2 linked regions of the Ancylobacter polymorphus genome follow. The protein of the gene in region 1 interacts with the protein of each later gene in a pairwise test. Links are inferred from orthologs where the notes say so. Each region holds a gene or a part of one and is shown on either strand. Other genes may lie near its edges.

Region 1 (3,191 bases):
CAAGTCCTTGCGAGAACACGCCAAATAGACCGCGCAGCAGATAGACATGGGTGTCGGCGCGCGACGGCAGCGGGGCGGCGGCGCTCTGGCCGTGATGCGGCGCCTGCGCCGAAGTGGCGTGACCAGTGAGTGCAGTGAGGTGGACAGTGAGGCCGACAAGGCCGGTAAGGGTGAACAGACGGCGCGTCAGCTTCATTGGCAAACCCCGTGGCGGAACCAGCGCCGCTAGATAGAAGTGACTCCGGCGGGATGACCATCCCCCTCGCGCGCAGCCGGCGTCTCATGCTTGCGAATTTGAAAGCTCAGCGTGTCGCCCTGCCGCTGCTGCGCCACCAGTTCATGGCCGTCCTGGCGCACGAGATGGGGAATGTCGATGGCGGCCATCGGGTCGGTACACTCAACGACGATCACGGCGCCCACTTGCGCGCGGGCCAGCGCCCGGCGCGTGTGCAGCGCCGGCAGCGGGCATTTCAACCCTTTGAGGTCGAGCCGGAGCGGGGGCTCGTCGGAAACGGCGGTGGCCATGATGCGCGGGTTACGCCGGGACGGCACCGAGGGCAAGCGCCTCCGCAGCCGGCGGCCCGGCGCAAGCGTGATGGGCCCACCCGCCTCGATGACTTGACGCGGGGGCTGCGAGGGCCGAAGTGCTGGGAAAAGGGCGCGGGGAGGCGACAATGCGGCTGATCGGATTCGCGGGGTGGAGCGGCGCGGGCAAGACGACGCTTCTGGCGCGGCTCATTCCCGTTCTGGTCGGGCGTGGGCACCGCGTCTCCACGGTGAAGCACGCGCACCATAATTTCGATGTCGACAAGCCGGGCAAGGATTCGCACACCCACCGCACCGTGGGCGCGAGCGAGGTGCTGATTTCCTCGGCCAATCGCTGGGCGCTGATGCATGAGCTGCGCGGCGCGCCGGAGCCGGACCTGCCGGAACTCGTCGCCCGCCTTTCGCCGGTGGATCTCGTGCTGGTGGAAGGCTTCAAGCAGGACCACCATCCCAAGATCGAGGTCCATCGCGCGGAACTCGGCAAGCCGTTCCTTTATCCCGACGATCCGTTCATCCTCGGCCTCGCCTCCGACCACGCGGTGCCCGGCTGCCCGCGCCCGGTGATCGACCTCGACGATATCGAGGCCATCGCCGATTTCGCCGACCAGCACGCCGCCCCGGTCGATTCCATCGCCTGGCGCCCGTCGGCTCACAGCGCGGGATAGGCGGCGAGCAGGCGCTCGGCGGCGAGAAGGTCGTCGGGCGTGTTGAGGTTGTGGAACGGGTCGAGCGGCGTAGCCGGCCATTCCACCGGCACGGCGCCGACTTCACGCACCCAACGCATCATCCGCCGCTCGTCTTCCTCCACCAGCAGGCGGCGCAGCGCCGCGCGGGCCGCCACCGGCCACAGCCCGACCACCGGGTGCTCGCGCCAGCCGGAGGTCGCATAGGCCGCCCCCGCTTCCCCGGCAGCGGCGGCAAGACGCGCGGCGAGGTCATGGGGCAGGAACGGGCAGTCGCTCGGCACGGTGAGCAGGTGGCGCGCGCCCGGCAGTTCGCGCGCGACATGGTCGAGCCCGGCGAGCAGGCCGGCGAGCGGGCCGGGTTGGCCCGGCAATGTGTCCGCCACCACAGGCAGATCCAGCCCGAAGCGCGCCGCCGGACCATTGGCGTTGAGCAGAAGCGGCGACACCTGCGGCGCCAGCCGGGCGGCGATGCGCGCCAGCACCGTCTCGCCGCCGAGCCGCTTCAGCCCCTTGTCGCCCCCGCCCATGCGGCGCGACAGGCCGCCGGCGAGGATCAGCCCGGCGGGTGGCGCCGCTTCGCTCATGCGGTCGGCCGGGTGAGCAGATAGGCGCTGGTGCCGACGAAGATCGCGCCAATGATCGCCAGAACCGGCACGGAAAGGCCGATGACGACCAGCAGCACGAAGCTGCCGGCCATGCTGCCGGTGGCGACAAGTTGCGCCCAGCGCGGCACCACGCCATTCGCCCGCCACGCCACCACGGAGGGGCCGAGGCGCGGATGGGTGAGCAGCCAGCGCTCGAAGCGCGGTGAGGAACGGGTGAACAGCCATGCCGCGAGAATGAGGAACACCGTGCCGGGCATGACCGGCGTGACGAGCCCGACAATGCCCAGCCCGACGCAGACCCAGGCGAGGGCAAACATTGCCCAGCGCACAGGTGCCGCAAGGGAAGACGTTTTCCGCTCAGGCTCTGTCATGCAGGGGTGCATCATCGCATCGCCAAGTCGTTGGAGCTCGTCCTCTCGTCATTACCCCGCGCTGAGCAGCTTCACCGCCACGTCGCGCTCGAACACATGTAGCAACAGCCGCAGGGCCGCGCCACGCGGGCCGCGAAGATCAGAATCGTTCTTGACGATCTCCAGCGCCTCGGCCCGCGCCGCGACGAGAAGATCGCCATGCACCTCAAGCCGCGCCAGCTTGAAGCCGGGAAAGCCGCTCTGCCGTGTGCCGAGCACGTCGCCCTCGCCGCGCAGCTTCAGATCCTGCTCGGCGAGGAAGAACCCGTCCTCGGAGGAGCGTAGCGCTTCCAGCCGTTGGCGGGCGATCTCCCCCAGCGGGCGGCGGTAGAGCAGCACGCAGGTGGAGGCTTCCGAACCGCGCCCGACCCGGCCGCGCAGCTGATGAAGCTGCGCGAGGCCGAAACGTTCCGCATGTTCGATCACGATGATGCTGGCCTCGGGCACATCGACGCCCACCTCGACCACGGTGGTGGCGACGAGGAGCTGTGTTTCCCCAGCGGCGAAAGCGGCCATGGCGGCGTCTTTCTCCGCCCCCTTCATCTTGCCGTGGACGAGGCCGACACGGGCGCCAAAATGTGCCGCGAGATCGGCAAAGCGGGCCTCGGCGGCGGCGAGGTCGGAGGTTTCCGATTCCTCGACTAGCGGGCAGATCCAGTAGGCGCGGCGTCCTTCCGCCAGCGCGCGGCCGAGCCGGGCAACAATCTCGTCAATCCGGTCGGAGGGGATGGCGCGGGTGTCGATGGGCTGGCGGCCGGCCGGCTTCTCGCGCAGCTCGCTGGAATCCATGTCGCCGAAATAGGTCAGCACCAGCGTGCGCGGGATCGGCGTCGCGGTCATGACCAGCACATCCACCGCCTCGCCCTTGGCGGCGAGCGCGAGGCGCTGATGCACGCCGAAGCGGTGCTGCTCATCGACGATGGCGAGCGCGAGGTCGTGGAAAT
Region 2 (3,254 bases), 200 kb from region 1 along the record:
TCCGCGCCGATTTCGACCCGCCCGCGCTGGCGAAGGCCTATGAGGCCGGCGGCGCGGCGTGCCTGTCCGTGCTGACCGACGGCCCCTCCTTCCAGGGCGCACCGCAATTCCTCGTCGCCGCCCGCGCCGCCTGCGCGCTGCCGGCGCTGCGCAAGGATTTCCTTTACGACACCTATCAGGTGTACGAGGCGCGCAGCTGGGGCGCGGACTGCATTCTCGTCATCATGGCCTCGGTCGACGACGCGCTGGCACTCGACCTCGTGGAGACCGCCCACGGCCTCGGCATGGACGCGCTGGTCGAGGTGCATGACGACGCCGAGCTCGACCGGGCCTTGAGGCTGCCGGCGAAGCTGGTCGGCATCAACAACCGCAACCTGCGCACCTTCGAGGTGACGCTGGAAACCTCCGAGCGCCTCGCCCCGCGCATCCCGGCGGAGCGCATCATCGTCGGCGAGAGCGGCATCTTCACGCCGGACGATATCGCCCGGCTGGCGCAGGTGAACATCAGCACCATCCTTGTCGGCGAAAGCCTGATGCGGCAGGCGGATGTGGCGGCGGCGACGCGCGCCCTGCTCGCCCCCGCCCTGCCCGCGCGCGCGGCCGGCTGAGCGATGAGCGACACGCCCCGCCTGACCCATCTCGACGCCGCCGGCGCCGCTCATATGGTCGATGTCGCCGACAAAGCGGTGACCGACCGCGTGGCGGTGGCGGAGGGCCAAGTGACGATGCAGGCGGAAACGCTCGAGCTCATCCTCTCCGGCAACGCCAAGAAGGGCGACGTGATCGGCACGGCGCGGCTCGCCGGCATCATGGCGGCCAAGCGCACGCATGAGCTGATCCCGCTCTGCCACGCGCTGCTGCTGTCCAAGGTCGCGGTGGAGATCGAGCCTGCCCGCGCTTTGCCCGGTCTCGTCATCCGCGCCACCGTGCGCACCGCCGGCCAGACCGGAGTGGAGATGGAAGCGCTGACCGCCGTCACCGTCGCCGGCCTCACCATTTACGACATGGCCAAGGCGGTGGACCGGGGCATGCGGATCGAAAATGTCCGCCTGCTGGAAAAGGCCGGCGGGCGTTCCGGCCACTGGCAGGCCGACTGAGGAGAGAACCATGGCGCTGATGCCGGTCGAGGAGGCGCTGGCCCTCCTGCTCTCCACCGCCGGGCCGCTCGGCGCCGAGACCGTGTCGCTGGACGCCGCCGCCGGCCGGGTGCTGGCCGCGCCGGTGATCGCCCGCCGCACGACGCCGGGTGCCGATGTTTCCGCCATGGATGGCTACGCGCTGCGGGCGCAGGATGCCACCGACACCGGGGCAACGCTCACCGTCATCGGCGAATCCGCCGCCGGCCGCCCCTTTGCCGGCGCGGTGCTGCCGGGCACCACGGTGCGCATCTTCACCGGCGCCGTCCTGCCGCAGGGCGCCGACGCCATCGTCATCCAGGAAGACACGCGCCGTGCGGGCGACAGCGTCACGGTGACGGAAGCCGCGACCGCCGGCCGCCACATCCGTCGCGCCGGTGGCGACTTCGCCGCGGGCGAGACGCTGCTGCCGGCCGGCCACCGCCTGCGTGCGCGCGACCTCGCCCTTGTCGCCGCCGGCGATGTCGACATGGTATCCGTGGCGCGCCGCCCCCGTGTCGCGCTGCTCTCCACCGGCGACGAGCTGGTGCGGCCGGGTACAGGCGCGGGGGTGCATCAGGTGATCGTCTCCAATATCTACTCCGTCGCCGCCCTCGCCCGTGGCGCCGGGGCGGAGGTGATCGACCTCGGCATCCTCCCCGACCGCATGGACGCGACCGAGACCGGCGTGCGGGCCGCGCTCGATGGCGGCTTCGACGTGCTGGTGACGACGGGCGGCGCCTCTGTGGGGGACCACGACCTCATCGCCCCGGCGCTCACGGCGCAGGGGGTCGACCTCGCCGTGCACAAGATCGCGCTGCGGCCGGGCAAGCCGCTGATGTTCGGCCGTTCCGGCGCGACGCGCACGCAGGTTCTGGGGCTGCCGGGCAACCCGGTTTCCGCCCATGTCTGCGCGCTGCTGTTCCTCGTGCCGCTGATCAAGGCGCTGCAGGGGCTGGCGGTGCCGCCCCATCCCGCGCTGGAGCCGGCCCGGCTGGCCGGGGACGTGAAGGCAAACGAGCAGCGCATGGATTTCCAGCGAGCCGAAATCGTCGGCCATGCGGAAGGTGTGCCGCTGGTGCGGCCGCTGCCGGTGCAGGACAGTTCCATGCTGCGCAACCTCGCCCGCGCCGATGTGCTGCTGGTCCGCCGGCCCCACGCGCCGGCGGCCATGGCCGGGGAACCCTGCGAGATTCTGCGCCTGGAGGATTGACGCCGCCCCGCCACGCCTGTGTTCTCAACGCTTGGCTGGCGAAGGAGGGGCTGCGCATGGACATCGATCTTCCCGAGGTGGTGGCCGAAGTCCGCGCCGCCTTCGAGCGCTATGAGCGGGCGCTGGTGGCCAACGATGTCGCCGAACTCGACGCGCTGTTCTGGGATGATGCCCGCACCCTGCGCTATGGCGGGGGCGAGAATCTCTATGGCATCGCGGCGATCCGCGCCTTCCGCGCCGCCCGCTCGCCGGCCGGGCTGGAACGGACACTCGACGGCACGGTGATCACCACCTATGGCCGCGACATGGCGGTGGCCTCCACCCTGTTCCGGCGGGAGACCGCGCCGGGGCGGGTCGGCCGGCAGATGCAGACCTGGATGCGCACGCCGGAAGGGTGGAAAGTGGTGGCTGCCCATGTCAGCGTGATCGACGACCCTCTCTGAGCCCTTGGTGAAGCCCGGCGCGGCGGCTACACATGGGATGGCCGCCCGGCATTCGGGCGCGCCCGTCGGTTCTGTGTTCGCTCATGTCGGTGCTGCCTGTCCGCCTGCCGCTCGATCGGCCCACCTCCCCCTCCCGACCGGCGCCGGGCCGGCCGGGGCGCACGACGCGCGCGGAAGAGTTGCGCATGCAGCTTGCCGACGAAATCACCCGCGGCACGCTGCCTCCCGGTTCGGCGCTCGACGAGACCGCGCTCGCCGCCCGCTTCGGCGTGTCGCGCACCCCCGTGCGGGAGGCGCTGCGCGAACTCGTCGCCTCCGGCCTGGTCGACGCCCGCCCGCATCGCGGCGCCGTGGTGGCACGCCCGAGCGTCGCGCGGCTGCAGAACATGTTCGAGGTGATGGCCGAGCTGGAAGCGCTCTGCGCCGGCCTGTGCGCGCTCAAGATGACACCGCCCGAGCGACGGCAGCTGGAACAATTGCATG

The links.
Region 2: the proteins of mobA (region 1) and K9D25_RS15065 interact in binary tests that used the Escherichia coli proteins (3 or more experiments, as listed by UniProt). The link is inferred for Ancylobacter polymorphus from one-to-one orthologs.

Annotation. Positions count from the first base shown.
Region 1 is NZ_CP083239.1:3,395,151-3,398,341, reverse strand. What follows is about bases 7-2,887. They hold mobA (molybdenum cofactor guanylyltransferase MobA), read right to left. Parts: upstream 1,817-2,887; coding sequence 1,196-1,816; downstream 7-1,195. Other genes in these bases: recG (ATP-dependent DNA helicase RecG), read right to left, coding at 2,260-2,887; K9D25_RS16075 (YbaN family protein), read right to left, coding at 1,813-2,154; mobB (molybdopterin-guanine dinucleotide biosynthesis protein B), read left to right, coding at 675-1,211; K9D25_RS16090 (sulfurtransferase TusA family protein), read right to left, coding at 226-552; K9D25_RS16095 (alpha/beta hydrolase), read right to left, coding at 7-196. Outside these bases: more of K9D25_RS16095, read right to left, coding at 1-6; more of recG, read right to left, coding at 2,888-3,191. UniProt on the Escherichia coli protein: Transfers a GMP moiety from GTP to Mo-molybdopterin (Mo-MPT) cofactor (Moco or molybdenum cofactor) to form Mo-molybdopterin guanine dinucleotide (Mo-MGD) cofactor.
Region 2 is NZ_CP083239.1:3,193,287-3,196,540, reverse strand. The notes cover bases 274-3,217. They hold K9D25_RS15065 (molybdopterin molybdotransferase MoeA), read left to right. Parts: upstream 274-1,107; coding sequence 1,108-2,328; downstream 2,329-3,217. Other genes in these bases: K9D25_RS15055 (GntR family transcriptional regulator), read left to right, coding at 2,855-3,217; hpxZ (oxalurate catabolism protein HpxZ), read left to right, coding at 2,385-2,771; moaC (cyclic pyranopterin monophosphate synthase MoaC), read left to right, coding at 612-1,097; trpC (indole-3-glycerol phosphate synthase TrpC), read left to right, coding at 274-608. Outside these bases: more of trpC, read left to right, coding at 1-273; more of K9D25_RS15055, read left to right, coding at 3,218-3,254. UniProt on the Escherichia coli protein: Catalyzes the insertion of molybdate into adenylated molybdopterin with the concomitant release of AMP.